3 regions of the Anaerobacillus sp. genome follow, and region 3 is predicted to be linked to each of the others. Evidence: riboswitches for the same ligand, from Rfam matches in the RefSeq annotation. Region 3 holds a riboswitch; each other region holds the start of a gene.
What was found. Region 3 has a riboswitch for S-adenosylmethionine ahead of ACK4M9_RS10930 (homocysteine synthase). Riboswitches for the same ligand answer to the same signal wherever they lie in the genome.

Region 1 (11,085 bases), on a different contig from region 3:
AATCGTTCCTACAACAACAGCTGCACCATAGCGATGAACAAGAGGTATGACACTTTCAAATCTCTCTTCACCGTCCTCTAAATTGATTGAGTTGATGACAGCTTTCCCTTGAGAGTATGTTAAAGCCCTTTCAATGACCTTTTCATCTGTTGAATCAATCATTAGTGGGACCTTGACTTTGTTGACAACGTAAGGAAGGAAGTTCTCCATATCTTCAACTTCTTCACTATCAGGGTCAGCTAAACATATATCAATAATATGAGCCCCTCTTTTAACTTGGGCCCTTGCAATTTCAGATGCCTCCTCAAATTTCCCTTCTTTAATTAATGTTTTAAATTTTCTAGAGCCGATCACATTTGTCCGTTCTCCAACAAATAGCGGGCGCATCGTTTCATCATAGATTAAGGGCTCGATTCCACTTAACGCATGAGGGTGGACACTCGCTAGTTGCCGTGGCTTTAACCCTTTTATCGCATCTCTGATTGCGCTAATATGTTCTGGAGTCGTTCCACAGCAACCACCGACAACGTTTAACCAACCATTACTAGCAAATTGTTTCAGCTTTCTCGCTAACATCTCAGGTGACTCATGATAATGACCTTCTTCATCTGGCAAACCTGCGTTTGGAAAACAAATAACTGCTGTAGATGAAAGATTTGCGAGCGAACGAAGATGATCTTGCATGAATTCAGGACCTGTTGCACAATTCAAACCTACAACAACTGGGTTCATATGTTCAATTGATAAATAGAAGGCTTCGATATTTTGTCCTGCTAACGTTGTCCCCATTGGTTCTATCGTTCCAGAAATCATTAAGGGGACCTTTTTTCCTACCTTCTCAAACGCCTTTTCGATACCTACATATGCCGCTTTAACATTTCTCGTATCTTGACTCGTTTCAACAAGGAGAACATCAACACCTCCAAGAAGAAGGCCATAGGCTTGCTGTTCATACGCTTCAATTAAATCTTCAAAAGTTGCCCCCCCTGTTACTGATAACGCTTTTGTTGTCGGCCCCATAGAACCTGCTACATAGCGTGGCCAAGCTTCAGTTGAATATTTTACAGCAGCTAGTTTGGCAATTGCTGCTGCTTTTTCGTTTATTTCGATAGCTAAATGCTGGAGATCGTAATCAGCTAAAACAATATTTGTTGCACCAAAAGTATTCGTCTCAATAATATCTGCGCCGGCTTGTAAATAAGCTTCATGAATATCTTGGATCACATTAGGTGCAGTGATATTTAAATATTCGTTACACCCTTCGTAATGTTCACCACCGAAATCTTCAGCTGTTAAATTTTTATTTTGCAACATCGTTCCCATCGCACCATCTAAAACTAATATTTCTTTTTGTAACCGTTCTTGAAATGATTGTTGTTTCATGTAATCTTTCCTTTCAGGTACTTAATTGGTTGCACTTTTTTTGCCACTTACTACCTCATTTTTCATGTTCCAATACTTTGTTAACTCGACAGTCGTTTCATACCGTAAAAAAGGAGTAATTAAATATAAGCCATTAAAATAATGATGGACTTCATCAACTAGTTCTTTTGCAATTTGTAGCCCTTCATACTGGGAGGCCTCTACATCATTTGAAACCCTCGCCATTCGTAGACGAGTTTCCTCCGTTAATTTAATACCCGGAACTTCATTATGAAGAAATTCAGCATTTCTGCTACTAGTTAATGGCATAACACCTAAATAAATCGGTGCTTTTATATGTTTGGTCGCCTCATATATTTGGCCTACTTGCTCTTTTGAAAATACTGGTTGACTTAAAAAGTAGTCAGCTCCACACTCAAGCTTTTTCTCCATTCTCTGAACCATTTTCTCAATATGCTTCACATTAGGATTAAAGGCAGCACCCACAGAAAAATTCGTTTTTTCTCCTAAATCTTTACCCGAGAAAGAAACCCCCTGATTCATCTGCTTAATTAAACGAATTAAATCAAATGAAGCAAGATCGTACACTGATGTCGCCCCCGGAAAATCACCAATTTTAGTTGGGTCACCTGTTACAGCTAGCAACTCGTCAATGCCAAGAGTGTGTAATCCCATTAAATGTGATTGCAAACCAATTAAATTGCGGTCACGACATGTAATGTGAACGAGTGGCCTGACGTTATATTCTCTTTTAATAATCGATGCTAATGACAAGTTACATATTCGCGGTGAAGCCAGTGAATTATCTGCTAATGTAACAGCATCAACACCCGCTTCCCTTAAATTCCTTGAACCTTCAAAAAAACGCTCAGTATTCAACTTTTTTGGTGGATCTAACTCGACGATTACTGATTTTTTCCTTTTGGCAATACTAGAGAGCCTTTCATGTTGCTCTTTTTGAAGAATAATGACAGACTGCTTAGGTTTAACTTTTATTTGCTTTTCATTGATCGGCTTTTCGTCTTTCACTGCCTTGGCAACTGCTCTTATGTGATCAGGCGTCGTGCCACAACAGCCACCAATAAGTCGAATACCCTCTTCGACAAATGCTTTGGCACTATCACCGAAGTATTTAGGGTTCGTTTGATAAACTAAGCGACCATCTTTGTAATCTGGTAAACTCGCATTTGGATAAGCTGATAAGAATGCCTTGTTTAATAGTGGCACTTCTTCGAATGATTGTAGCATATGAAAAGGACCCATTCGACAATTCATTCCTACTACATCTGCACCAAAATCCTCTAAAGCCGTTAAGGCTGCTTTTAATGGTATACCACCATGTAGTACTCCAACTTCATCTAACGAAACATGGGCAATAATAGGCAAATTCGTATTTTTTCTAGCTATTTTTAAACACGCTGAAAGCTCTTCAAAGTCATAGAATGTTTCTAGTAATAATCCATCAACCTCAGATTCAAGGAGACTATTCATTTGCTCTTCAAAACTACCGATGATATCAGCTATTGAATGAGCTCTTTTTTGAAAACCTCTAATTCCACCAATCGTACCTAACAAGTAAGCTTCTTGATTAGTAATAACCTTCTTTGCACAATTTACCGCGGCTTTATTTATCTTTGCAACTTTATCCTCTAAACCGTAGCGTGACAGTTTTATTTTATTTGCTGCATATGTGTTTGTTTGAATGAGCTGAGCCCCCGCCTGAAGATATGCTTGATGAACTTCTTGAACCTTTGACGGATCAGTCAAATTCAATTCTTCAAAACAACGATCTAGTCCTTTTAAGTACAGAAATGTTCCAATAGCTCCGTCTCCAATTAACGTCCTCGTTTTCATTTCATGCAAAAAACTCATTTGTATCTTCCTTTCTATTAGAGCTAGAACATTATTCTTAGTTTATTTAGCATTTAATGCCTGTTGGAAATCGTCAATTAAGTCATTTACATCTTCTAAACCTACAGAAAGTCTTAATAAACCGTCAGTGATGCCTCGTTTTAATCGCTCTTGTTCAGGCATAGAGCCGTGGGACATCGTTGCCGGGTATGAAAGGATTGTTTCAACTGCTCCTAAACTGACAGCAAAAACAGGTAACTTTACATTTTCAACAAAGTCTTTTGCATTTTTCTTTGTTGGGAATTCAAACGATAAGACCGCTCCATGACTAGTAGCTTGTTGTTCCTGAATACTTCTACCAGGATGGTTAGGAAGTCCAGGATAATATACGGCTTTTACTTCTTTTCTCTCGCTTAGCCATTTAGCAATTGTTAAGGCGGCTAAGGAACTAGCATTCATCCTGACTTGTAATGTTTTTAAGCCTCGCAATACTAACCAACTATCTTGAACACCTAAGATGGCCCCAAAAGAATTTTGTAAAAACGCAAGTTGTCTACCAAGTTCTTCATCTTTAACAATAGCAAGACCTGCTACAACATCACTATGCCCTCCTAAAAATTTCGTAGCACTGTGAAGCACAACATCAACACCCAAATCTAGCGGTTTTTGGAACACTGGTGTTAGAAACGTATTATCACAAAACGTTAAACAATTGTGAGCTTTCGCAATTCCAACAATCGCTTTTATATCTGTTATTTTTAATGTAGGGTTAGAAGGCGTTTCAATATAAATCAATTTTGTATTTGCTCGAATTTTGCTTTCAACTTCAGTTTCATTTGTCATGTCAACAAATGTGTGTTCGATACCAAATTTTATAAGGATCTGGGTAACGAAACGATACGTTCCGCCATAAACATCTTCAGTAATTAACACGTGATCGCCCTTTGAAAGAAGCATAAATGCAGTTGAAATAGCAGCCATTCCTGACGAAAAGGCAAAACCACGTGTTCCACCCTCCAACTGCGCGATGACTTCTTCAAGAGCTTTGCGAGTCGGATTAGCCCCTCTTGCATAATCGTATTCACCAAACTCATCGAAGGAAAATTGGTGAAATGTAGACGAATGATGAATTGGCACACTTACGGCACCAGTTTGTTGATCGACTTTATGGTTATTGTGCAAGAGTTTTGTTTGGATATGGTATTGATCAGCCAATGTTAGCTCCCCCTTCGATACATGCCAATGCTTGCGTCAAGTCATCAATTAAATCTTCTTTATTTTCAACACCTACGGAAAAACGTAAAAGTCTTTTACAGACTCCAAACTTTTCACGAACATCCTCTGGAATATCGGCGTGCGTTTGGGTTGTAGGATACGTCATTAAACTTTCTACGCCACCAAGACTTTCTGCAAAGGTAATTAGCTTCAAATTTTGTAATAGTTTATTTACAGATTTAGGATCTTTGATCCTAAAAGACAGCATTCCCCCACGACCTGGGTATAAAACATCTGTAACCAGTGGATGCTCTGTTAAAAAACTGGCCACTACTTTTGCATTTTCTTCGTGCTTCTCCATTCTTAAAGCCAACGTTTTCAACCCTCTAATTAATAACCAAGAGTCAAACGGGGATAATGTCGCACCAATACCATTATGGAAAAAGCCAATCCTTTCAGAAAGACCATCACCTTTTGCAACAATCAGACCTGCTAAAACATCATTGTGGCCACCTAAATATTTCGTTGCACTATGAATTACTATATTTGCCCCCTCTTCAATTGGCCTTTGAATATAAGGGGTATAAAATGTATTATCGACAATTAGTAACAGTTCATATTTTTTTGAAATATCACTTACTCTAGTAATACTCAACTCTTGCATTAGTGGATTTGTAGGAGTTTCAATAAAGATTGCTTTCGTAGCTTTAGTAACCAAAGCTTCCAACTGTTCGAAATTGACTCCATCCCAATATCGGAAGTTCACACCCCAATGTTTCCAGCCTTGTTCAAACAGGCGATACGTCCCCCCATATAAATCCTGGCAAACAATAATTTCATCTCCTTGTTTGAATATAGACATAACGGTTTGAATTGCAGCCATCCCTGAACTGCATGCAAAACCGCGATCCCCACCTTCTAATAAAGCAATCCCTTCTTCTAAAATATGTCGGGTCGGATTTCCAGTCCTACTATAGTCATATCCTGTTGACTGACCAATTCCTTCATGACGATAGGCTGTTGAAAAATAAACCGGTGGATTAACCGTACCTGTTTTTGTATCACTTCTATTACCTAACTGTACTAACTGCGTTTCAAGATGCTTAAATCCCATATTCTCCACCCCTTTAAATTAACGCTTTAAATGACTAAAAATTAACTAAATAAAAAGACTTCTTCTAAATTAAGAAGAAGTCACTGATAGCAGTTTCCTTCTTCTTATCTTTCAAGTTTTGAAAAACTTGATGGATTTAGCACCTGACCACTATAGGCTGGTTGCTGAGATTTCATAGGGCCACTTCCCTCCATCTCTCTCGATAAGAATTAAACGAATTATATGAATTTTTATTTTATATTGATTATTAAACTACACTATTTCGAGAGCAAATGCAACTCTTTTTGCGAAATAGGTTTTAAAACATTAATAAATAGACTATTATCGCCAATTAAAAATAACCTTAAAACAACTTTTTACTTTTTTAGAAGATGTCGCTGAATTCCCTTGAACAAGCCTCTAAAATAGTTAGAGTTTTGAAGAAAGCGAAAGGCAGCGACTTTTCATTGAAGATGGTGTTTTTTATTGCGGTTGTGCATCTATTTGTAACCCTTCTTCATTTCCACAGACACATCGTTTAAACCCAGTTTCATAATTCCCATCCCTATTTAATTTACCGCGCAAAATAAACTTCTCGCCACAATCATAGCACCTTACAGTTACCTTATACCTTTGTTTAGGTTCTAACAATACTTTCACCTCTTTAACACACTTCTGTCTATAGACTATTTATACCCTATTTTTGGCGTTTTTTTCACTATTGGAAATCTTTTTTTACTGTTTTTCGTTAGCTAGTTTAACTTTCTTTAACGCTAGCCACCATAAGAAAATCATAAACGGCAACATCATATACACCCAATAATTAGAAACAAAAAGAATATAATCATACATACCATGCAATAACCACGGTATTAGGAAGGCAAATAACAAAAGCTTTTTCTCATTACTTTTATTACTAAACTTAGCCTTACCAAAGTAATAACCCATAATAACACCGAATAACGCATGCCCTGAAACTGGCAACAACGCTCGAACTAATGCGAGATCGACTCCATATCCATAAGCGACCAGATAAAAAATATTTTCCATCGTAGCAAATCCTAACGAAACACTAACGCCATAGACAATCCCATCGTAATGTTGATTGAACTCGGCGTGTTTGTATGCAGTATAAAATAAGATAAACCACTTAAAAAACTCCTCAAATAAAGCTGCAGAAATAAAGGCTTGTGAAAGTGTATTTATTAAGTACCCCTCTTCTTGAAAGGCATATTGAATAACCAGCACTGGAAACACTAATAAAGCTCCAAAAATAAAGCTTCTAAATACCATGCCAAGAGGCTCAGAATTATATTTATCTTTTAAATAAAAAAAACAAAGTAGAGCTAGGCTAGGAGCTAAACTTGCAAAAATGATACTAACCATTACAACTAGGTTCCTCTCTCTCTTTTTTCTAATGGTAACATGTATCTTAGTTAGATGAGAAGTAAAAAAACATAGACTTTACTCTATGTTTTTTACTCTCATTCAAATTTTTCTTTAACTTGTTCATTTGCTAATAATAAAACAATTAGTTTAATCCTAGCTTTCTTACTATCTAAGTCCCCACCTAAGATAACACCCGCTTTAACTAAGTCATAGGCACTTCCTAAATATTCATAAGTTGGATACACATAGCCCTCTTCACTAGCAGTGGTAATTAAAATGTATATTCCTTTGCTTAACGCTTCACCAATCGCCTCCATCATGAGAGGCGAAACTTGCCCACGGCCCGTACCTTCTAAAATAATTCCACACGTTTTTGACTCGATTGAAGCTCTTAAAAATTTATCATCTGCATTTAAATAACTCATAATGATATCTACATTAGGAATTTCTCTAGGACTTTCAATTTTATAAAATTCGCGGTTAGCCGGTTTTTGATATAAATAAACTTTATCGTTATCAATAATACCTAGATAACCAAAGCCAAAGGCATTAAACCCTTGGATATTTGAAGCGTGTTCTTTCTTCACGTATTTCGCAGCGAATATACGTTCATTAAAAACAACGACTGTTCCAACACCTTTTAATTGGTGATCACATGCTGTATAAATAGCATGTCGTAAATTAATATAAGAGTCACTTCCAATTTCATCGGGAGCGCGTTGTGAACCTGTAATAACAATTGGTCGTTCATCAGCAATGACCAAGTCCAAAAAGTATGCCGTTTCCTCCAACGAATCAGTTCCATGAGTGATGACAATCCCGTCAATTTTGCTATTTTTAAAAATTTCGTCTATCTTTACTTTTATATCTAATAAATCTGCAATTGTAATATGCATACTCGGCTTTTGAAGGATAGAAATGACTTCAACCTCAATATCATTTGGTATTCCACAAATTTTGGCTAGTTCATTTCCTGTTAATTCCCCTGCAACAAGTCTACCTTCTTTATTAGGTTTACTTGCAATTGTACCCCCAGTGGCTAATAACACTACTTTTTTCATTGACCCACAACCTCTTTTATTGATTTCATACCGCTTCTAATTATAGCAAAGAGTGAAAATAAGGTAAAATTACACCTCACTGAGATTAAGAATTATAAGTTTGAGATACTTTCATGAATTCCATAATTCAATATTTATCGCCATTAAGATACTATATTTAGTTGGGTAAAGTCGCCACAACTAAACATAGTTTGATATGGCTCGTTTTTGATAATTATGAAAATCATTCACTTATCTTCAAAAAAAATGAAATTGAAACTGCAAAGTCATCAGTCTCAATCTCATTTTCATCATCTTCAATAAAGCTATAAATACACTAAACGTCAAACTAATATTAAACACTTCTCTATTTGATTAGATCCACCCTCTAAAGCGTGAGGCTTCTGCCATTTTACGAACACCAACCATGTACGCTGCCAAACGCATATCTACCTTACGAGAACCTGAAAGTCGGTAAACATTTTCAAATGATGTGACCATCACCTTTTCTAACTTTGTCTCAACTTCTTCTTCTGTCCAATAGAAGCCCTGATTATTTTGAACCCATTCAAAATAAGAAACTGTTACGCCTCCAGCACTAGCTAACACGTCTGGAACTAACAGAATGCCACGGTCAGTTAACACCTTTGTAGCTTCTAATGTGGTCGGCCCATTGGCAGCTTCAACGACGATTTGAGCTTTAATGTTGTGAACATTTTCTTCTGTAATTTGATTTTCAATTGCAGCTGGTACTAAAATGTCACAATCCAACTCTAATAGTTCTTTATTTGAAATTGTATCTTTAAATAACTTCGTTACCGTTCCAAAGCTATCACGACGATCTAGTAAATATTCAATGTCCAATCCTTCTGGATCGTGGAGTGCACCGTAAGCGTCTGATATACCAATTACTTTAGCACCGGCATCGTGCATAAACTTCGCTAGAAAGCTCCCTGCATTTCCGAACCCTTGGATGACAACTCGTGCTCCTTCAATAGGAATACCTTTCTTTTTCGCAGCTTCACGAATACAAATGGTTACACCTTTTGCAGTTGCTGTTTCTCTGCCGTGGGACCCCCCTAGTACAATTGGTTTTCCGGTAATGAAACCCGGTGAATCAAACTCTTTAATTCTGCTATATTCATCCATCATCCATGCCATAATTTGCGAATTTGTAAAAACATCTGGAGCTGGGATATCTTTTGTAGGGCCCACAATCTGACTTATTGCTCGTACATAACCTCGACTTAATCTCTCTAATTCACGGAAAGACATTTCACGTGGGTCACAAATAATTCCACCCTTACCACCGCCGTATGGTAAATCAACGATTCCAGCTTTTAAACTCATCCAGATAGAAAGAGCTTTTACTTCTTTTTCTGTAACATCAGGGTGGAACCGAACGCCACCCTTTGTAGGACCAACAGCATCATTATGTTGAGCACGATAACCTGTAAAAATCCTAATTGAGTCATCATCCATTCGAACTGGAATTCGCACAGTCAACAACCTTAGTGGTTCTTTCATTAATTCATATACTTCATCAGAGTAACCTAGCTTATCTAGTGCCAGTTTAATTACAGTTTGTGTTGATTTTAAAACATCTGTTGATTCTAGATTATGATCCGTGTTACTTGCCATCAATCTCACCTCAAATTGTTTTCTCTATCTATAATTTATTTTATGAAAGCACTTACAAGTCTACTATAAAGAATTACGACCGTTTTTTCCACTATACTTTCACATTTTCGAAAAATATTTTTAAAATTACCTATTTACTTTTTCTTTTTTTACTTTTAAAACCGATCAAAAAAAGGTAACTCAATTTCCGATCATCGAGTTACCTAATTTCTGGTATCTATATTATTTTTGTAAAGATAGTTGGACTAACTTTTCGATCATGTCTTCATAAGACAATCCAATTTCTCTAGCAGCATCTGGGTAAAGGCTTGTTGGAGTCATTCCTGGTAAGGTGTTTACTTCTAAAATTACTGGCTGAGAGCCATCATTCGGGACAATAAAATCGACTCTCGAATAAATATCACAGCCTAAAGCTACATGTGCAAGCACTGACTGTTCTTGTAATAATTTTGTTGTTTCATCACTAACTCTAGCTGGAACAATATGTTCACTCATTCCAGGAGCGTATTTTGACTCATAATCATAGAAGGCATTTTTAGGAACAATTTCTACGATTGGTAATGCCTTAACATCACCCTTATTGCCCATTACCGCAACTGTCACTTCTTTACCTGAAATAAATTCTTCTAAAAGGACTACGTCATCGTGTATAAATGCCGCATCAATGCCCTCTAAAAGTTCTTTTTCATTTTGAGCAATTGTTAAACCAATAGTAGATCCTTCGTGGTTCGGTTTAACAACAACTGGATATGATAATTCGTGTGAAAAATTGGCTCGAACAAATAAGTGCCTTTCCACGAGCTTTTCATTTGCAACACGAATTCCTTTTAGTGCAAACATTTTTTTCGATCTAGCTTTATCCATCGCTAAAGCAGAGCCAAGTACGTTAGAACCGACATAGGGAGTTTTCAATAAATCCAACAACCCTTGAACTCTACCATCTTCACCAAGTCTTCCATGTAATCCAATAAAAAATAAATCAACATCTAAATCCATAATCTGACGCAAACACTCTTTGGTTCCCTGAAAGTCAATACCAATGACTTCATGTTTTTTTTTCTTTAGTGCTTCAATAATCCCTTTTCCACTAGACAAGGATACTTCTCTCTCGGCAGACGTACCACCATAAAGTACACATATTTTCATTACTCTAAATCACTCCCACAACTGATTATGTAAATTAGTATATTCGCCTAAATTTAAATTGTGTCTTTTTTCCATTCCATACATTATGAACAAATACAAAAAGATCAATTCGGCCAAAAAAGCAATTAATTTAAATCTGAAAGCTACTTTATCTATGATAACATTGTAGGTAAAAAAATCAATTCTAAAGATAACAGTGAAAGAAGTTAGGCAATTTTTTCATTCAGGGTTGAGAGCGGAAAATCATGTTTTGTATTAGAAAAAACCTCAAGATGAGGTTTTTGGTCATTATTTTAATGAATTTCATAATTCTATATTATCGCCATT
Region 2 (11,085 bases), on a different contig from region 3:
GCCAAAGCGCAGGTTCTTTTAAATAAAATTGATTTAAGCTTTTAACAAAGTGGTGCATCTTTTTGTGCATATCGTAATCTAGTAACTCCCAATCGAGATCCTCAAGTTCCTTCCATTCATCAAACTGACCAAATTCACTCCCCATAAACAATAGCTTTTTACCAGGGTGTGTTGTCATAAATCCATGAAAGGTACGTAAATTAGCAAATTTTTGCCAATAGTCTCCAGGCATTTTATTTAATAATGACTTTTTCCCATGGACCACTTCATCATGAGAGATTGGTAATATAAAATTTTCGGAAAATGCATATAAAATAGAGAATGTAATGAGTTGGTGTTGAAACTTTCGATGGATCGGATCTAGCTCCATATATTTAAGCATGTCGTTCATCCAACCCATATTCCATTTGAAATTAAAACCAAGGCCTCCTAAATACGTAGGTCCACTTACATTTGGCCACGCCGTAGATTCTTCAGCCATCATTAACGCATTTGGGTAATAATGAAAGACCGTTTCATTTAATTTTTGTATAAATGAAATCGCTTCTAGATTCTCATAGCCTCCATATTGGTTTCTAACTACGACTTCATCATCGCTTTTACCGTGATTGAAATAAAGCATGCTAGAAACAGCATCGACGCGGAGCCCATCAATATGATAAACATCCATCCAAAAAATGGCGTTTGAAATTAAAAATGAGACAACTTCTGGACGACCAAAATCAAAGGTAAGCGTGCCCCATTCCTTTTTCTCAGCCTTTTGTATATCTTTATATTCAAAAACTGGTTCTCCATCAAAAAGACGTAAGCCGTGGTCATCTTTACAGAAGTGACCTGGAACCCAATCTAGGATGACACCAATTCCTCTTTGGTGGCAACAATCAACTAAGTATTTAAAGTCATCTGGGGTACCAAAGCGGCTTGTCACTGAAAAATACCCTGTTAACTGGTAGCCCCATGATTTATCAAATGGGTGTTCTGAAATAGGTAAGATTTCAATATGTGTATAGCCCATTTCGCTAACATAGTCCACAAGTTCATGGGCAAGCTGGCGATAAGTATACAACTCTCCATCTTTATTAACCTTCCATGAACCAAGATGAACTTCGTAAATCGAGAGTGGTTCCTCATAAATCGTTTGTTTCTGCTTTTGTTTTTGCCATTGCTCGTCTTTCCACTGGTAACCATCAAGAGAGGTTATTAAAGAGGCAGTATTGGGACGTATTTCGGAGTAAAAAGCATAAGGATCAGATTTATGAAACGTCTTACCTGACTTGCTTTCTAATTCATATTTATACAAATCGCCCTCTTTTAGACCTTTAATAAACAGTGTCCAAATTCCATTTGGTGTTACTCGTTTCATTGGGTGTTTTTCCCCAACCCATTGGTTAAAACTACCAACTACATTGACATTAACTGCATTTGGTGCCCAAACTGTAAAACGTACACCATCTTTCCCTTCCTCTACTTTAGGATGTGCCCCCATAAAGCTATAGCTTTTAAATAAGTTGCCTTGGTGAAATAAATAAAGATCGTGATCACTAGGTTTAGTTATCACAAACTCCCTCCTCAAACACTTTTTACATAATATTCTTAATATTACATTTCGACGGTAAAAATAGTAATACCTCTATATTAATCCCAAATCTATGCAATTTTCATATAATTCTTGTGACAAAATCTCTCATTATTTTCCTGATTTCATAAATACTTGGCTAGGAAAAAAATTGATATCTTTTCCTACCTACAAAGAAAGCGTTTGCCCTATTCGCTAAAAAGTGACAAAGGGTTGTGTCTATTTTTTGAACAAAAAAAAGCTGTCCAATAAGTTTCGGTTCACCTAACGTACTATATCTAGAGGTGTATGTTGTACACGATCTATTTATACTACGTTAGGTGACTTTACTTTTGGACAGCCACTTTTCTATTATTTTAGAGCTTGAGCTTTTAATGCTTCTGCTTTATCTGTGAATTCCCATGGTAACTCAATATCTGTACGTCCAAAGTGCCCATATGCAGCAGTTTGCTTATAGATCGGACGACGTAGGTCTAGCATTTTGATAATACCAGCTGGACGAAGGTCAAAGTTTGAACGAACAACTTCCACTAATATTTCTTCAGAAACTTTCCCTGTGCCAAATGTATCAATTGAAATAGATACTGGTTGCGCTACACCAATTGCATAAGCAAGTTGAACTTCACAGCGATCAGCAAGTCCTGCGGCAACAATGTTCTTCGCAACATAACGAGCTGCATAAGCTGCTGAACGGTCAACTTTTGTTGGATCCTTACCAGAGAATGCTCCACCACCATGGCGTGCATAGCCCCCATAAGTGTCAACAATGATTTTACGTCCTGTTAAACCAGCGTCACCTTGTGGTCCACCGATAACGAAACGCCCTGTTGGATTAATAAAGTATTTAGTCTCTTCATCAATTAAATGAGCAGGTACAACTGGCTTAATCACATACTCTTTTAGATTACGTTGAATTTGCTCTAACGAAATTTCTGGATGATGTTGGGTTGAAATAACAATCGTATCAATTCGTGTAGGTTTATTATTCTCATCGTACTCAACGGTTACTTGCGTCTTACCATCTGGACGTAAATAAGGAAGGATTTCTTCTTTACGAACTTCTGTTAAACGACGAGCTAGCTTGTGAGCAAGTGATATTGGTAGTGGCATTAATTCAGGTGTTTCGTTATTTGCATAGCCAAACATTAACCCTTGATCTCCTGCCCCAATTGCTTCGATTTCTTCATCTGTCATTAAACCCTCTCGTGCTTCAAGAGCTTGATCAACACCTTGGGCAATATCAGCTGATTGCTCATCAATTGATGTCAATACTGCACAAGTTTCAGAGTCAAAACCATACTTAGCGCGGTTGTAGCCAATGTTACGAACCGTCTCACGTACAATCTTAGGAATATCAACATATGTAGATGTTGTAATTTCTCCTGCAACGAGTACTAAACCAGTTGTTACTGATGTTTCACACGCAACACGGGCATTAGGATCATTAGCTAAAATAGCATCAAGAATCGAATCTGATATTTGGTCACAAATCTTATCTGGATGACCTTCAGTTACACTTTCTGATGTAAATAAACGACGTGTTTTCTTATCTGTCATTTTTTGTACCTCCTTCAACCTTTTTAGGGTATGTACTTCTTTGATACGGTACTCATTTTCCCTATTGACTGTGTAGTCAAACAGAATTTTTTGAAAGAACAAATCATTTCCTTTTAAACCTAGCTTAACCATTTTTTCTATGGTTACACTAAGATTAGACTAATTTCTTTCATCTTCGTGAAAGTCACGGTACATCGTTGACAAACACAAATAATTTTAGCCTCATATGAAAAAACCTTTCCCAAAGATGAGGAAAAGGTTTTGATTATAAGCCTTTCGCCTCTTATCGATCAAGACCGTAGTCTTGCAGGTTAGCACCTTTTCACTATGATGGAATGTTAGCTAATGAAGCAAACATTTAAGTGTTGGTTGCTGGGTTTCTTCGGGCCTGTCCCTCCACCGACTCGGGATAAGAGTATCCGTTCGGGTCATATCATATCGTAACAGTTATATAAAGTCAACCTATTTTCGTTGATCTTGCCTAGTTTTGTCGATAATTACTTTGCTTTTTTCCCTCACTCCAAATCATTCATCGAGAGTAACCAAAATGCTACTTTAATTAAGTGAATTTCATCATTACCTTAATCGAGCTATATCAAACTATATGTAGTTGCGAATGGTTTTAACGCAACTACATTTAGAACTTAGTAGCGAAAAGAAAGAATGATGAAATTCATTATTGTCGAAATAAAAAAAGGTGAATAGTATAGACTATTAATCTTAATGTGTTATACTAATTATTGACAAAGAAGGTAATTACAGCATAAATTAAAAAGTATAGTCATTGATAAACGGTCAACTGTATTTTTTAAACTTTTATTCTGACTAGCTCTTAAATCGAGTGTTGGACGCTCGTCAAAACAGGCTTTATGGAAGTCCAGAAAATTTATTCTTTAAAAAAACAATATTAGGAAGGGTTTTGGTGCGAATGAGTACACTTAGTTATGAAACAGAATTAGAAAATGTTTTGAAGGGTGATAATATTTGCCACGACTTACCGATATCACAATTAGTGGAAAGTGCTCTTGAGCGAAAAGAAGGCAAATTAACTTCCACTGGAGCCCTTCTTGCAACAACTGGTAAATACACAGGACGTTCACCTCAGGATAAGTACATCGTAGAAGAAACTTCTGTAAGAAACAAAATTAATTGGGGGGCTGTAAACCAACCGATTAGTAAAGATGTATTTGAAAATTTATATAAAAAAGTACTAGCATATTTAAAAACAAAAGATAAAGTCTATGCTTCAAAAAACTATGCAGGTGCAGATAAGGGATATCGCCTCCCAATTCGTGTTATAAATGAGTTTGCTTGGCACAATCTCTTCGCTCGCCAATTGTTCATCCGCCCTACAGAAGCTGAGCTAGCGACTCATGAGGCTGAGTTTACGATTATTTCAGCACCTGGATTTAAAGCTAATCCAACAATTGATGGTACCAATTCAGAGACGTTTATTATCATCTCTTTTGAGAAACGTACAGTTCTTATTGGTGGTACCGAATATGCTGGAGAAATAAAAAAATCAATTTTTTCAATTATGAACTATTTATTGCCTGAAAAAAATGTCCTCTCTATGCATTGCTCAGCAAACGTTGGAGATGAAGGTGATGTAGCTTTATTCTTCGGTCTATCTGGAACAGGGAAAACAACTCTCTCTGCTGATCCAGATCGCCATTTAATCGGTGATGACGAGCATGGGTGGTCACACACTGGTGTTTTTAATATCGAAGGTGGTTGCTATGCAAAATGTATCAGTCTTACCGAGGAAAAAGAACCACAAATCTACAACGCAATTCGCTTTGGCGCAGTCTTAGAGAATGTCGTTTTAGATAAAAATTTTAATCCAGATTATCATGATACATCATTAACTGAAAATACTCGTGCTGCCTACCCACTTCAATCGATTCCAAATTCAGTCATTCCAAGTGTCGCAGGCCACCCTAGTACAATTATTTTTCTAACGGCGGATGCTTTTGGAGTATTACCTCCAATTAGTAAACTAACAAAAGAACAAGCCATGTATCACTTTCTATCAGGTTACACAAGTAAGCTAGCAGGTACTGAACGTGGTGTAACAAGTCCAGAAGCAACATTCTCAACTTGCTTTGGAGCACCATTCTTACCACTTCCAGCCTACCGCTATGCCGAAATGTTAGGGGAGAAAATTAACCAACATAATGCCCAAGTATTCTTAGTAAACACTGGCTGGTCTGGTGGCGAGTATGGCGTTGGTAAACGTATGAATTTAGCTTATACTCGTGCGATGGTTCAAGCCGCTCTATTAGGCGAATTAAACTCTGTTGAAACAATTGTCGATCCGATTTTCGGATTAAATATCCCAACTCGGTGCCCAGGAGTACCTGATGAAATTCTTCAGCCTAAGGATACATGGACAGATAAAAAGGCATACGATGCCAAAGCAAAGTCTCTAGCTACTAAGTTTCAAGAAAACTTTAAAAAGTTTGCGGAAATAAGCGATGAGATCCGCAATGCCGGACCAAAATTCTAAATCTAAATTCTAAAAGAAAACCTAATTCTATAGAAAATCTTAATTCTAAAGTTGAAGAGGCTGACTTAAGAGGTTATTGTAAAATGACTTTTGAGTCCAGCCTCTTTTTTTTCCTTCCTAAAAACAAGCTAGAAATCATATTTACTTGCCTCATTTACCATTTTCCCCCTCCATTATTCTCTATTGTAAGGCTACAATATTGGCGACACAAAGAACCCTTTTCTACTATGTTTCCCTTTACGACGGCCTGGCTCTCCTGACGGGCACGTTGCCGGCTTCAATGTTCCCTTTACGACGACTCGGCTCTCCTGACGGGCACGTTGCCAGCTTCAACGTCACCTTTACGTCGACTCAGCTCTCCTGACGGGCACGTTGCCGGCTTCAACGTTACCTTTACGACGGCCTGGCTCTCCTGATGGGCACGTTGCCGGCTTCAATGTTCCCTTTACGACGACTCGGCTCTCCTGACGGGCACGTTGCCGGCTTCAACGTTACCTTTACGTCGACTCAGCTCTCCTGACGGGCACATGGCTGACTTCCATGTTACCTTTACGACGCCCTGACTCTCCTGACGGGCACGTTGCGGGCTTCAACGTGTCCCCTCTCTCCTAATCTTTTTTTAGGATTAACACACATCTGGGCGAATTGACATAGAGTATTACATCAGAAGATATCACATTGTTTATAACAGGAGGAGTTTAAATGGCAGGTTTAAGAAAAATATTATTCTTTAGTTTCATTACTGTAATGACTGCTTTTTTAGTAGTGGGCTGTTCTTCTAGTCAAGGTATAGATAAGGTTCGCGTCGCAGAGGTAACACGGTCAATCTTCTATGCTCCACAATATGTAGCGATTTCTGAAGGCTTCTTTGAAGAAGAAGGAATTGAGATTGATTTAACAACTACTTGGGGTGGGGACACGACGATGACGACTCTCTTAGCAAATGGTGCTGATGTCGCCCTAGTCGGAGCGGAAACATCAATTTACGTTTATGCTCAAGAAGCTAATGATCCACCGATAAACTTTGCCGCTTTAACGCAAACAGATGGAACCTTCCTTGTATCAAGAGAACCAATTGAAGATTTTAATTGGAGTATGTTAAAAGGGAGTACATTTCTTGGTCAACGTAAAGGTGGAATGCCTCAAATGGTAGGTGAGCATGTCTTAAGAAAGCATAATATTGATCCGCAAAATGATTTAAATTTAATCCAAAATATTGATTTCGGGAATATCCCAAGTGCCTTTGCATCTGGAACAGGTGAATTTGTCCAACTGTTTGAACCAACAGCAACACAATTCGAACTAGATGGAATTGGTCACATTGTTGCATCATTCGGTGCTGAATCTGGAGTTGTTCCTTATACTGGTTTCATGGCAAAAAAGAGCTATCTTGAAAAGAATAGCGACGTCTTAGAACGTTTTACAAGAGCTTTATATAAAGCACAGCAATGGGTTCAATCTAGTTCAACAGAAGAGATTGCGAAATCAATTCAACCTTTTTTTAATGACACATCGCTAGAAATCATTGAAAATGTCGTTGAAAATTATAAATCTCAAGGGTCATACGCTACTTCTCCGAGAATTAAAGAAGAAGCCTGGGAAAACCTTCACACGATTATGGATCAAGCTGGTGAATTACCAATGACAGTAGAATATAGTGAACTAGTGAATACAACTATCGCGGAAAACGTAACAAAGTAGTTTCAAGACTATTGAGTATCCAGAGTGCTTTGTCATAGTGTTATCACTAATAATTACAACTTCAATAACTGAGCACCAAAACTCAAAACCAAAACTTTATACTAACAAGGGAGGTTTTTTGCATTGTCGATTGTTCGTATTAAAAATGTCGATAAAACATTTTTTTCACAAGAAGCTGCAACAACCGCCCTCAACGATATTTCACTCTCTGTTGCAAACGGGGAATTCGTTTCCTTGATCGGACCTAGTGGATGCGGAAAGACAACACTCCTTTCTTTAATTGCAGGCCTCATCCAACCGACAAATGGAGAGATTCATATTGAGGGGCAGCAAATCTTCAGGCCATCCCCAAAAACTGGTTATATGCTCCAACAGGATTATTTATATCCTTGGTTAACGATTGAACAAAACATTACAATTGGTCTAAAAACAATGAAAAAACTAAATGTAGAAACGAGAAGCTATGCTTTAGCACTGCTTGAGAAAATGGGACTTCTTGATAAAAAAGATGATTATCCAAGTCAACTATCTGGAGGAATGCGGCAACGGGTCGCTCTCGTTCGCATGTTAGCAACCGAGCCAAAACTGCTACTATTAGATGAACCGTTCTCGGCCTTAGATTATCAAACAAAACTAAAACTTGAGGACCTTGTGTCATTTACGCTTAAGGATCAAGGCAAAACAGCTATTTTAGTTACCCATGATATCGGAGAAGCCATCGCCATGTCTGATCGAATTGTGCTCTTATCTGCAAGACCTGGTAGAGTGCATAATATATTTGAAGTTCCTGAAAATTTAAGATTATTAGCACCTTTTCAAGCAAGAAACCATCATAGTTTTAACAAACTCTTTCAACAAATATGGAAGGAGTTGGAGAGCTTTGAAGAAGAGCGTATCTGAGCTTCATGAGCAATACAAGCAAAAGAAACGAGTACAAAACATTCAAATTCGCTTTAGCCAATTGTGTATATTACTTCTTTTCTTTGCAACGTGGGAAATTGCCGGAAAAATGCGCTGGATCGATCCACTGCTTTTCAGTATGCCTTCTAGGGTATGGAAGTTATTTTTAGAAAAAGTCCAGGATGGTTCATTATTGACCCATACGTCAGTAACACTATTTGAAACAATTGCTGGATTTATCTTAGGGACAGTAATTGGAACATTAATTGCTGCGATGCTCTGGTGGTCACCATTTTTATCAAGAGTTTTAGATCCGTATCTTGTTGTTCTTAACTCAATGCCTAAAATTGCTCTTGGGCCAATTTTAATCGTCGGACTTGGTCCTGGGTATTTATCGATTATTGCGATGGGAGCACTAATCTCAGTCATTATTACAACTCTTGTTGTTTACAATGCCTTTAAAGGTGTTGACGAAAATTATTTAAAGGTTGTCCAAACATTTGGGGCAGATAAATCACAATCATTTAGATCAGTTATCTTACCAGCGACTATTCCAACGATTATCTCAACTTTAAAGGTCAATGTTGGCTTATCATGGGTAGGAGTCATTGTCGGGGAATTTCTCGTATCGAAACAAGGATTAGGCTATATGATTATTTACGGCTTCCAAGTTTTCAACTTCAACTTAGTTATCCTAAGCTTATTAGTTATAGCTGTATTAGCGACTATAATGTACCAAGGTGTTGAGTTGCTTGAACGAAAGTTAATAAAACATCACAGATAAGAAAGTCTATCCAATAAGTATAAATGTACCTTGGCGTGAAACTAGAAATAGCTTGTGTAGGATTGTACACAAGCTTTTTTCTAGTGGACGAGGAAACTCTTCCTTTTCTTATGGAACCTCCTCATAGAGCACCATCATTACGGTAAGAACTGTGAATAGGTGGCGCTATACTTATAGAATATCTAGTCTAACAATTAAGGCTAATAGGAGTTGTAATAGAATTTGAATGTTTAATGCAACTTGCGTGTCTGTAGTTGTTACATTAACCCCTTGAGAGCCTTCAATAACGACTTTTTGGAACGTTTGTTGCTTCGTCTTTGTTGTTTGCATTAAGTCTTGTGTAATTCTTTCCGCTTTTGAGCTATCGGCGATTGAGACGCTAATGATTAATGCAATCGCCGCTTGTAATGAAGCCTGAAGAGACACAGCAGCTTTCGTATCTGTTGTATTCACTGTCACATCACAAGAGTCGATAATATGAATAAGCTCTTCAGAAAGTTGAATATCTTTATTTATTTGATCTGCATTTTGGTTTATATTGTCACTCATGTTTGTTCCTCCTTAACTCGTGATAATGTATCCTATGTAATAGTCCACTTAATGATTGGACAATAGACCAAGGCGTTTGCTCATTTTCAAGAAAAACTAGGAGCGCTCTACTTATAATGCTCAATTATCAAAAGCGTAGAACGGCGACAAGCAACTTCTTCTCTATTTTTGATCAAAGGTCTATCTGGAGCACGACTAGCCTGTTATTAGCATTAAATCTTTTTATAATATAAAAAAAAAACAGCCTTCATCACTCTTTGAAGTGACGAAAGCTGCTATTTTAACTTCAAATTATTCTCTAGCCATTCCATACTATATTTAAGAACATCATCCTTCATTATAAAACTAAATAGATGATTAATTTTAATATTAGGAGGCAATTCTTTTAATAAAACCGGGCCAGCTGTTTCAAAGTAATGCTCTTTTGCATCAAGACCCTTAATATTGGCAAAATAAACATTTTTGATGACAACCTCTTGCTTTCCTGTGACACGGTATTGACCAATATAGGTTAGGGTTTCGACACTGCCCCCAGTTTCTTCATAAACTTCTCTTTGAGCCGCTTCCTCAGGGGTTTCCCCCGCCTCCACTTTCCCACCTGGAAATTCAATTCCACGATCTTTATGTCTAGTTAAAAGCCAATGGTTACCTAAGCGGCAAATAATCCAAACATGCCTAGGATTTGTCGAAAATGGCTGATTTTCAAATGAAAACTCCACTTTATTTTTATAAAAATCGATAAATGAATAAAATTGATTATGCAATGTACCTACTGACACTCCAATCTCCCTTGGTTTTCTTTTTATTATACACAACCTTTGCTATAAAAAGCATTGATTAACTCTTAATCGTCTTCAGTAGGTTTGATAAATGTAGTCGTGATTAAAACTGCGATGATACTTATTAAAGTTATTGCTGCAAATAAAACAAAATGAGATATCTTCATTAAAACTGCAACAACTGGCGGTCCTAAGGCAACACCAACAAAGCGCATACTACTATAAATCGAGGTAATAGTGCCTCGTTCTTCCTTTTCAATTCCTTCAGTTACTAAAGCATCTAGACTTGGCAAAGCAAAACCGATCCCAAGCCCTGACGCAAACATGGCAGTTAGTAGTACATAAATATCCTTTGAAAAGGCAACAGAAAAATTGGCAATCGTTAATATAACTAAACCAACGACAGTGATAATTTTCATTTTTTGTTTATCCTGACCTATTGTTTTACCTGTAACATATGATGAAAAACAAAGCGCAGCTAAGGGTATGGCTAATATAATTCCTTTTTTTATTCCGTCAATTTTGTGTTGTTCCTCTAACATTGTCGATAAGTAGAATAAAACACCAAACAGAACAAACATGCATATACAACCTATCGCAAAGACGGCATATAACCAACGACCTTCACTTTTAAATATATATTTTAATGAGCGAATAAATGCTTTTAGCTTTGGCGGTTCTGTAGCTAAAGGTGGTGTTTTTACGAGAAAAATCATCATTAGAATAGAAA
Region 3 (11,085 bases):
GCATTTTTCTCGAAATTCTTATTATTTTCACCAACCACAAAGAAAGTTCGAGCATACTCTACGCCATTTATTTTTACTGTAGTTGCATTTCTTCCAACACCATCACGGTGTAAGTCAAAGAAAAACTGTAAGTCATCATTGTTACTAATTGCTTCTTTAACAATTTCACGAGATGCGTCGTAAGATTGATGGTATACCCAGTTACGCTCACTGAGCATCGCCCCAATATCACTTTTATCTACTTCAACCCCAATTCCACGTTTTTCTAGTTCACGGCCTAAGCGTTCTCCTACAAGTGTAATATTTACATTTGGATGGAATGCTTGATTTGGTGTGTTCGTATCTTTTAACTCCGGTAAAAATGATTCGCGACTGTGGGAGTGGATAATGTGAACTACTTTCCTACCATCAGTTGAAACTTCTGGTGCTGAAAACTCTTCTTGCTGCTTCGCTAATTTTTCTAAGCTTTCTTGAGAAGCTTCTCGCTCTGCCATCATCACTTCCATAGGTGGAGCCGATTCATTTGGCATAGTAGTGTAGTCTGTTCCTTCACCAGCAACTATTATTTTTCCATCAAATAAAGCAAAGCCGGGTAATTCTCTCCCTAATAAGCTTCTGGGGTCCTCTGGATTTAAACTAGTTGCCAATTCAAAAGCGAGTGATGATATTTTCGGCGGCTCGCTTCCTTCTGGTAAAACTTGAGTAAAGTATGGGTTTTCAGTACCCATCATATACAATAATGCATCACTTGATACATACGAACTCCATGCATGTACAGTTGATGATGATATTCCATATCCAGGTTCAAAAGCAGTAAGCATTCCGGTAATAATAAATAAGGCCATTACCCCAACAATTACGAGGATTGCTATCCGCTTAAAACTTGTCCTATTTAACGAGATTGTAAAGCTCTTAAAATTTCTAGAAGACATGATCTCACCCTTTCAAGCTTGTCTACATCATGTATATGACGAAGCATGAAAGGATAGAACATCTTTTTTAGTGAGTATACATTCCGACATTATCTTGGTCAACATCACCATGAAGAGCAGCATTTAAACCCGCAGCTATAACGTTGGCCATGTCCTCAATAAATACATCGACCTCTTTTGGCGTCACCATTAAATTATGGCCTAGTGGAGCAAGTACTTCACGAATTAGTTGCCGTTTCTCTTCTTCCTCTAATCCACCAACCATCCCCATAATGTTTTGCCTTACATCATCTTCAGGTAAATCTTCATCAGTTAAAACTCTTTTTTCTCCAAATGTCATTCCCGCTGGAGTTAATGAACGTGATGGTTTTTTCCCTTCACGCATTTCTCTACCAAAATGCTTTAAGACAAAATCGATCGTATCACTTGTAATCGAAACTGCGTCAACAACAGTAGGAATACCTACAGCAATGACTGGAATCCCTAACGTTTCTTTACTCAACTCTTTACGTTTGTTCCCAACACCAGATCCCGGATGAATTCCAGAGTCAGATACTTGAATGGTTGTATTCACTCTTTCAATAGATCGTGCAGCAAGAGCATCGATGGCGATCACAAAATCTGGTTTTGTTTTTTCAATGACACCATGGATGATATCACTCGTCTCAATTCCTGTTATCCCCATTACTCCAGGCGTAATCGCACTTACCGGACGAAATCCATCAGATATTTGCTCAGGCTGTAATTCAAAAATATGCTTTGTGATTAATAAATTCTCTACGGCAATTGGGCCTAAGGCATCGGGAGTAACGTTCCAGTTTCCTAATCCGACTACTAAACAGCTTGCATCTGTACTAATTCCTAGTTGCTTTAAAAATTGATTAAACTCTTTCGCAAACACTCGTTCAACCTTTTCTTGAAGCTCAGTATCCTTGTTTCTAATTCCTTGAATTTCAAAAGTTAAATAGCTACCGGCTTTTTTCCCTAATTTTTCAGCACCTTCTTCGGTAATCTCAACAGTTGTAATATGTACTCCTTCTTCCTCACGCTCTTTAACAATGACGCCACTTATCGTTTGTTTTTGTTTTTGATCTCTTTTTTCTTCTCGTTCACGAACTAATTCATGTGCTTCAAGAGCAAGATCGGTACGAATATTATATTGTTCAAGATTAATTTCTTTTGCCATATTGAACACCCCTCATAATCTTTTTACTATACAAATTGTTCCCAGTACTGTTTCTTGCTATTCTCCTTTGCATTCCCCTATTGCAATTACCCCAGAGTTTTGTTACAATGCAATGTGTTGTACTTATATATTCGCAATTACCCGGTTGCATCAAGGAGGTGAAAGGAATGCCAAATATTAAATCAGCTATCAAACGCGTAAAGACAAGTGAAAAGCGTCGTGCACAAAATGCTTCAGTTAAATCTGCACTTCGTACAGCTATCAAAACTTTCGAAGCTAAAGTAGAAAGCAAGGAAGTTGAAGGAGCTCAAGAAGCGTTCTTGGTTGCAACCAAAAAGCTTGACAAAGCTGCAACAAAAGGTTTAATTCATAAAAATGCGGCATCTCGTCAAAAATCTCGCCTAGCGAAGAAATTAAACGAGCTTTCAGCATAATAATCATATGAAAATGAAAAAAGGGCTAATGGTTTCAAGCTCCTCAAAAGAGGTGCCTGACACCATTAAGCCCTTTTATTCGTTATAAGAAAAGATAAGAGTACTCGCAGCTACATTTAATGTGATAGACGCAAATGACTATTGTATCTATTTAACACAAGCATCCTATCGACTCAGCGACTATCACTTTGGATTAAACCCCGGCTAACACCTTAATAATAAACAACTCTAACCCAAGCTGTTTTTCAATTTTACCAGTCTTAATCTTATAATCAGTTTCTGCAAGTTCATCAATAAACATTAATAATTTTTTTTCAGAAAATAAATTCCCCTGTTGATTTGCTAATTTAACAACGTATGGATGAAGCTTTAATGCCATGGCTATGTTTTGTTGAGAATACCCACGATTAGAAAGCTCCTTAACCTGATATAAAATCCGAAATTGCCTTGCGAGCAACGCTAGGATTTTAATTGGCTCTTCTTTTTGTTTTATTAATTCATAAAAAACAAGTAATGCTTGTTTTTTTCTGCGATGAACAACATGGTCAACTAACGCAAAAACATCTTGTTCAATTGTTTTTGCAACTAATTTTTGAACAACCGTTTCATCGATTACGCCACCTTCACCTGCATAAAGAGCTAACTTTTCTATTTCGCCAGCAATCATTACCAAGCTATTCCCTAATAGTTGAATAAGGTTATCTTTGCCTAGTTTTGTTATCTCGACATCATATTTCTTTACACGTTCATCAAGCCACTTCTCCATCTCTTGATCATTAAAAGGAACTGCATGTAATATTTCCGCTTGTTTTTTTAGAAGTTTCACTATTTTTTTTCGCTCATCCAACTTTTCATATGGAGCTACAATAATAAAAATCGTTTCTCGAACAGGGTTATTCACATACTCTTCAAATGCCTTTATGTCATGGTCAATTTTAGACTGATCCTTTCCAGTTAAAAATTGAGGGTCCTTTACTATGACGATTCGATGCGTACCCATAAAAGGAATAGTTAACGCTTCTTCAATAGCAACGGAGATTGGTGTCTCTTTTAACTCATATGTAGACAAGTTGAAATCATATTGCTCTTCTGTTAAAACCTTATTAAGAAGTCTTTGGATTATCTCCTCAATTAAAAAAGCTTCCGTACCATATAACAAATATAAAGGCGATAGCTGACCTTTTTTTATATTTTTTTGTATTTGTAAAAAACTCATCTTTTTAGATACCCTTTCTTTACATATCGATTTATGATTATGATACAATTTTATACATAGTAATTCTATTATAACAAGGAAAAAGAGGAATTAACCGAATGTTAATCCCTCCATTTATGATAAACGTCAGTAAGAGGACCTAGGAAACCTCCTATTGACGATTACTCACGCTTTCTTTCTGCTCTTGTATTAGTTATCATATCCTATGCGTTGTCGTTCTATAGGTGACAACATTTCACAGCATTGCTAACTAATTTTTTTAAAAAAATCTTAAAATGAAATATTCCATACCTTTTTTTATGCTGCGCAAACCTGAACTGACTAAGCTTGACCGATAATTTATATGGTTTAACACATAAACAAATAGAATATGTTACAAATATAGATTTTTTATAATTTTTCGCTTATACTAAAATTGTTTAGGAGGGATGTCCAATGAATCATTTCGAAAAGGAAGTCCAAAGCAATCGTAATGACGCAGTAGATTCTGCAGTAGGTTTCGTTGTATCATTCGGCTTTTTTGCGACAGTATTTGCTGTAGCGGTTATTATTGACTTATTTGTGTAATTGTAAGAAAGTCCTTTGAACAACCTTAAAAAAGAAGAGGTCCCACTTTTGGGGCTTCTTCTTTTAATGTTGCTTGATCAGCGTGTCAAAAGAACCTTTCTCTCCTTTGAACATGTACCTGATCGCACCGTGATGATCTGTTCGGAATATAGTGATCTCTCGTTGCTCTAAGCGATTAATAACGTCTTGATGAGGATGACCATATAAATTGTTCTTGCCGAGTGATATGAGTGCATATTTAGGCTTTATCGCCTCTAACAATTCATTAGTCGTTGAAGTATGACTGCCGTGATGCCCAACTTTTAACACATCTACATTAAGGTTTTGATAAGTAGAAACTAAAGTTTTCTCCCCGTCGATTTCCAAATCTCCTGTGAATAGCCAATTTAGGCCACCAATGTTTGTAAAAATGACAACTGATCGATCATTTATTTTCTCTTCGTCCCCATGGGGAGATAAAACATGAAAGCTGTTTTGGCCCATTCTCCAATAATCACCTTGTTTTACAAAGAAGATTTTTGTACCTATATCGTAGAACTTTTGAAGTAACTGCTTATCATACTCCCCTTCAACTGGAACCGCGCCATACAAAAGTGCCTGAACGGGAATTTGGCCAATTAAAGCCTCAGCACCGCCAGTGTGATCATAATGTCCATGGGTCAAAATTAACTTGTCTATCTTTCTAACACCTTTTGCTTTTAAATATGGCAAGAGGATATCTTTACCAACATCAAATGTCTTTTCTCGTTTTACTAGGTCTTGTTTAAAGCCTACATCTACAATACCTCCTGTATCAATTAAATAAACCGCTTTCCTTCTAGGTAGTTCGATATAAATGCTATCACCCTGGCCTACATCAATCATTGTTACTTCTCCGCTACTAGTTAAATATGGCAAGTGCCAATGTAGCAAAGCGATAATCAAAAATACAGTACCACTTTTAAGGAGAGCTAAGATTGAATCAGATCTTTCCCATACATAAAACAAAATCCCAATCGCTATATAATATAGGATGACTACCCAAAGTGGTGGTTGGCCAAAAATTAACGAGGATAGCGGTAATTCATTCACTTTTTCTAAACATTGATGAGCAAAGCCTATAATAAACTCATAAAAATATAACATCAGGTTACTTATTGGTGGAAAGATCAAATGACTTATAAAGATAATGAATGCGAGTGGCAATGTGAACATTGTAATAAACGGGATATAGATGAGGTTTAGAGGGATCGTCCATAATGAAATAACATGAAAATGATAAATGATTAATGGAAATGAAACTAACTGAGCTAAAATGGTCACTGCAAGTAATTGGGTGAGCCAATTTTCATATTTTATTAAAATGCTATTCAAAGATATGATTAATGAATAAGAAACGAGAAAAGATAATTGAAATCCTAGATGTAAAATGTAGAAGGGGGTAACTAGCATAAGCACTAAAAAAACATAACTAATTCCGTCTAGTGGATTTATTTTTTTACGAAACCTAATCGAAATGAGGACAACGAGAGACATAGCTGTAGCTCTTAGTACGGATGGTGCTGCACCAGCAAGTATTGCGTATATCGGTAGCAATAAAATGATTAAGTCAATTGTTCTTTCTTTGGTCATACCAATTCGGATTAATAGTAAATAAACAAACGCACTTACAAGTCCAACATGAAGTCCAGAAACTGCTAATAAATGGATAATACCTAAAGACTGATACGATTGGAGAATATCGCGTTCCATCTCTGACCTATCTCCAAAAATTAATGAAATAATAATACCTTTACTCTCTTTTGGAAAATGATCGCTAATGTATTCAATTCCTAATTGGCGGTATCTTTGCAGCAAGCCATAAGGAGATAGACTCTCACCTCTACAATTTGTATTTGCGAAGGTCTTTGGGGTGAATTGAAAATATATCTTCCTCATTGCTAAATATTCTTTGTAGTTAAAACTATAGAAATTCCTGCTCTCAGGTGGATTTTTATACACCCCTTCAAAATTACATGTTAGCCCGTATTTTAACGTCTTACCATAGTTTTGTTCCTCTTTTGTCTTAAAAAAATAATTAATTTGGACAAGTTGCTTTTCTGATGTTTTTAATTCAAACGTCAACTTATTTCCATCAATTTTTGGGATTGAACTTATCTTTCCTGAGATTTCGTTCTCAGAAGGGAGCGATGGCGGAGTTGGAAAGTAAATGGGGTTAAAGTAGAAAAAAACAAAAATGATAGCTGAGGAAACCACTATTTTGGGGTTGTGTTTATTTTTATATAAGAGATAAATTAGGGCTAACGATAGACAAAGAGAGATGCTATGAAAGCCCTGTATTCGTAAAATAACGCTGCAAATAACTGCAACAACTAAAATGTAAATCCTTCCAAACACTTATTAGACCTCCTATTCGCGAACGAAAGGCTTAGATACTATAAGTATAAGAATTTAGTTTTCTTATTTATCTTTCGCTCAACTATGTTGTAGACGTGAATAGTTGATTTGCTTCTTCTGTTAATTTTTTCAAATCTGCTTCACTAAGCCCCGCTTCTTCGAGTTTTGTTAATAACGAAGCTGTGAAAGCTAACTTTTCCGCTGATTTCAAATCCAAAATCATTTCCTCTAACTCAACATGCTCTAAATAAACACCGGCACTCTCAAACAACTCAATAGCATACGGGTGATTTTTATAGTCTTTTGCATAATAAACTTTCTTAATGCCACTTTGAATAATTGCCTTCGTACAATTCAAACAAGGAAAATGAGTGACATAAATTTCCGCTTCCGCTGTTGGTACACCGAATTTTGCACATTGTAGTAATGCATTTATCTCGGCGTGAATTGTTCGGATACAATGATTGTTTTCTACATAGCAATTGTCATCGGTACAATGCTCACCACCAGAAATAGATCCGTTATAACCTCCGGCAATTATTCGTTTATCCCTAACGATAGTAGCTCCTACCATTAAACGTGTACAAGTGCTCCTTAACGCTAGCAAGTGACTTTGCGCCATAAAATATTGATCCCAAGATATACGTGACAATAGATGTGCCTCCCTAAGTAATTTCTATTTACTTCAGTTTAGACAAAAAATGACACGTGCGCAAATATATTTAGTTTTAGTCTTGGCTTTTTTCAAGAGCTTGTTGTAAATCCGAAAGAATATCATTTATATTTTCAATTCCAATAGAAAGGCGGATTAATTCAGGTGTTACACCAGCAGATAGCTGTTCTTCTGCTGTTAACTGCTGATGTGTAGTACTTGCTGGATGGATGACTAAGGACTTAGCATCTCCAACATTGGCAACATGAGAAAATAGATTTAAAGCATTTATAAATTTTTTCCCTTCTTCAATTCCACCTTTAATACCGAAGGTCAAGATTGCTCCTTTACCATTTGGTAAATACTTTTCTGCTAATTGATAGCTTGGGTGACTTTCTAAACCAGGATAACTTACCCATTCTACCAAAGAATTTTCATTTAAATAATTGGCTACCTTTAAAGCATTTTCACAATGGCGCTCTAAACGTAAATGTAACGTCTCAAGACCTTGAAGTAATAGAAATGAGTTGAGTGGTGCAATTGCAGGTCCGATATCCCTAAGGAGTTGAACACGTGCTTTAATGATATAAGCAAGATTTCCTAATGCTTCTGAATAGACAATACCGTGATAACTTGGATCTGGCTCTGAAAGTCCAGGGAACTTCCCATTACCCCAATCAAACTTTCCACCATCTACGATTACGCCACCGATAGATGTTCCATGCCCACCAATAAACTTTGTCGCTGAATGAATGACAATATCTGCACCATGTTCAATTGGACGACATAAAGCCGGAGTGGAAAAAGTAGCGTCGACTAAAAGTGGAATGCCATTATCGTGCGCAATTGTAGAAACAGCTTGGATATCTAAGACATCACCTTTAGGATTGCCGATAATTTCTCCATAAAGAAGTTTCGTTTTGTCATTTATAGCGGCACGATAATTTTCAGGATCTGTGCCATCAACAAAGTGAACTTTAATTCCTAACTTTCGTAACGTATGGGCAAATAGATTATATGTACCCCCATATAAGGAACTCGAAGCTACGACTTCGTCTCCATTTTCACAAATATTTAATATAGCTAAGGTAATTGCCGACTGACCACTTGCAGTAGCTAGAGCAGCAACTCCACCTTCAAGTTCAGCTACCCTTTTTTCAAAAACATCTTGAGTCGGATTCATTATGCGCGTATATATGTTTCCTGGTTCTGCTAACGCAAAGAGATTCGCTGCGTGATCTGTGTCTTTGAAAACATAGGATGTAGTTTGATAAATCGGTACAGCCCTCGATAAAGTATTACTATCAGCCTCTTGACCACCATGTACGGCAATTGTTTCTAGACTCCAATTTCTCTCAGTCATTTTTTACTTCCTCCTTTTAATTTCACTTCAGTTAGCACATATAAACTAAAAAAACTCTCCTCATAATGAGAGAAGAGTTTAACATCTGCTTCTTCTCTCATTTTTCAGAACCCAATAAGTTCTGTTGGATTTAGCACCTTGTGTTTACACACTGGTTGCCGGGTTTCATAGGGCCAATCCCTCCACCTCTCTCAATAAGAGTGTTCGTTTAAATTGTCGTTGAGGTGATTATACTTTTAACCAATAAGAATTGTCAATAATTTTCTGAAAAAAGATTTTATCACTTTACCACGATGAATTCAGACATTTTATCAACTGTTTTCTTCCCAATTCCTGTGACGTTAACTAAGTCATCGATACTTTTAAATTTTCCAGTTTCTTCACGATATGAAATGATTGCGGATGCTTTAGCTGGACCTATTCCAGGTATTTGTTGAAGTTCTTCAGCTGTTGCAACGTTAACATTAATTTTTCCATTATCCTTTACAGTAGAGATATTTGTTCCATCCATTTCTACTTCTTCATCTCCAATTTTCGGAACAAAAATGACCATCTCATCCTCTAGTAAAAGCGCTAAATTGATTACGTCTTGATTAGCGTCTTTGAGAAAGCCACTAGCCTTTTCAATTGCATGTACTACCCTCTCGCCACGGTTCATTTCATAGACACCTGGCTTAATTACTGCTCCTTTGACATCAACGACTACTATTTTCTCGTTTTGAATTTCTAATTGGCTAGTTTGTTCAATTGTTGTTGCTTTTGTTGCTGTAAAAAATTCAAAGTGATCATCTGGTACGCTACTGTTGTCAAAATTACGAATAAAGCTTACACTAAAAATTAAAGCAATTGTACATACTGTAATGACAAATAGAATGTTGCGCTTTAGTTTCATCATTGTTATTACCCCCTAAACGAATGATAAAAAGGAGAATTTATATGAGTGTACACTTACAGATTAAAGAACAGATGACTACATTTATTGCTGCAGAAAAAAAATATAGAGAACTTGATATAAAGAGAGAAGAGAGCATTGAAAAAGTAGTAAACGATGCGAAGGCTAATAAACACTTTTCTTTAGTTGAAGTTAATGCAATTACCGAGGAATTAAACAACTTAAGTAGGTCTTTTCGTTTTCCGATGAGAAAACAAGTTACAGAAGAAATGGTGTTAAAATTTATTAGTCGAAATTAATCTCACAGCTCAGTTTTTACTGAGCTTTTTTGTATGAAAATTGTTTTTTGTTGAGTATTACCAGTATGTCGCTGGCTTTCCTTGAACGAGCCTCTAAAATTCGTTAGAGTTTTACAGCGAAGAGAGCAGGAAGCTAGCTACTTTTATGTTGGAGATGGTGGAGGCATGGTTTTTACCGGCAAATGTTTTTGTGAAAAGAATATTTGAGCAGTTAATTGTCGCTGGCTTTCCTTGAATGCATCCAGTTGTTGGAATATTTTTGTCATATTCATTTTTTCAGCCACATAAACTTAAGGGTAAGAAAGTTCGAGAAGGAGGGGGTTGAACAAATGAAAATTGGTATTATCGGAACTGGTAGTATGGGGAGCATCTTAATTGAATCGTTCGTCGAATCAACTGCAGTAACCCCATCTCAACTTATCATCACAAATCGAACAATAGAAAAAGCATATGCTTTTAAAGAAAAATTCCCTGATCTAAAGGTTGTTAACTCCTCTGAAGAAGTAGCGTGCGAAGCTGATATAATCTTTGTTTGTGTAAAACCTTTACAATTTCAGCCATTACTAATGGATCTAAGTTCAGTATTATCAGAAGAACAAATACTTATTTCAATTACTAGTCCGATTTCTATTGCGCAATTGGAATCTGTCGTCTGCTGTAAAACAGCTCGAATTATTCCTAGTATTACAAACCGTGCTTTTGCAGGGACATCACTAGTCACATTAGGAACAACTTGCACGCCTGACGACTATGAAACCTTACACAGCCTGTTAACACATATTTCTACACCAGTCATTATTGAAGAGGGCATTACGCGAGTAGCTTCAGATATTGTCAGTTGCGGTCCCGCGTTTTTTAGTTATTTAATTCAGCGTTTCATCGAAGCAGCCGTTAGACAAACTGAAATTACTCATGAAGAAGGAACGCAAATGGCTAGTGAAATGATGATAGGATTTGGGAAACTACTTGAGAAGGGGATTTTTACATTACCAACATTACAAGAGAGGGTTTCCGTTCCGGGCGGAGTCACAGGCGAAGGACTAAAAGTATTAGGTAGTGAAGTTGGCGATATGTTTGATCTTTTATTCAAGCAAACTCATGCAAAATACAATGAAGATTTAGAAAAAGTAAAAGAACAATTCCCTACTTAATATTATTATAAAAAAAA

Region 1: it holds a riboswitch for S-adenosylmethionine, as region 3 does, so the genes downstream of both, ACK4M9_RS15435 (methionine biosynthesis PLP-dependent protein) here and ACK4M9_RS10930 (homocysteine synthase) in region 3, are expected to answer to the same signal.
Region 2: it holds a riboswitch for S-adenosylmethionine, as region 3 does, so the genes downstream of both, metK (methionine adenosyltransferase) here and ACK4M9_RS10930 (homocysteine synthase) in region 3, are expected to answer to the same signal.

The regions. Positions count from the first base shown of each region.
Region 1 is NZ_JBKBWN010000011.1:44,573-55,657, reverse strand. Features, by position in the region: gene metH (methionine synthase) at 1-1,383, opposite strand, end outside; gene ACK4M9_RS15445 (bifunctional homocysteine S-methyltransferase/methylenetetrahydrofolate reductase) at 1,405-3,255, opposite strand; gene metC (cystathionine beta-lyase) at 3,298-4,449, opposite strand; gene ACK4M9_RS15435 (methionine biosynthesis PLP-dependent protein) at 4,442-5,563, opposite strand; SAM riboswitch class I at 5,665-5,772, opposite strand; gene ACK4M9_RS15430 (hypothetical protein) at 6,026-6,193, opposite strand; gene prsW (glutamic-type intramembrane protease PrsW) at 6,278-6,928, opposite strand; gene ACK4M9_RS15420 (asparaginase) at 7,027-7,992, opposite strand; gene ACK4M9_RS15415 (Glu/Leu/Phe/Val family dehydrogenase) at 8,347-9,612, opposite strand; gene ACK4M9_RS15410 (D-alanine--D-alanine ligase family protein) at 9,835-10,758, opposite strand.
Region 2 is NZ_JBKBWN010000004.1:166,256-177,340, reverse strand. Features, by position in the region: gene glgB (1,4-alpha-glucan branching protein GlgB) at 1-1,558, opposite strand, end outside; gene metK (methionine adenosyltransferase) at 1,928-3,133, opposite strand; SAM riboswitch class I at 3,414-3,549, opposite strand; gene pckA (phosphoenolpyruvate carboxykinase (ATP)) at 4,062-5,642, shown strand; gene ACK4M9_RS06915 (ABC transporter substrate-binding protein) at 6,390-7,343, shown strand; gene ACK4M9_RS06910 (ABC transporter ATP-binding protein) at 7,467-8,243, shown strand; gene ACK4M9_RS06905 (ABC transporter permease) at 8,224-9,027, shown strand; gene ACK4M9_RS06900 (spore coat protein) at 9,199-9,576, opposite strand; gene ytkD (RNA deprotection pyrophosphohydrolase) at 9,852-10,355, opposite strand; gene bcbE (bacillibactin exporter BcbE) at 10,421-11,085, opposite strand, start outside.
Region 3 is NZ_JBKBWN010000006.1:213,186-224,270, forward strand. Features, by position in the region: gene spoIIP (stage II sporulation protein P) at 1-932, opposite strand, end outside; gene gpr (GPR endopeptidase) at 1,000-2,118, opposite strand; gene rpsT (30S ribosomal protein S20) at 2,286-2,552, shown strand; gene holA (DNA polymerase III subunit delta) at 2,746-3,768, opposite strand; gene ACK4M9_RS10915 (YqzM family protein) at 4,204-4,335, shown strand; gene ACK4M9_RS10920 (DNA internalization-related competence protein ComEC/Rec2) at 4,399-6,711, opposite strand; gene ACK4M9_RS10925 (ComE operon protein 2) at 6,794-7,363, opposite strand; gene ACK4M9_RS10930 (homocysteine synthase) at 7,440-8,726, opposite strand; SAM riboswitch class I at 8,821-8,927, opposite strand; gene ACK4M9_RS10935 (helix-hairpin-helix domain-containing protein) at 9,007-9,621, opposite strand; gene ACK4M9_RS10940 (DUF2533 family protein) at 9,663-9,917, shown strand; gene comER (late competence protein ComER) at 10,247-11,068, shown strand.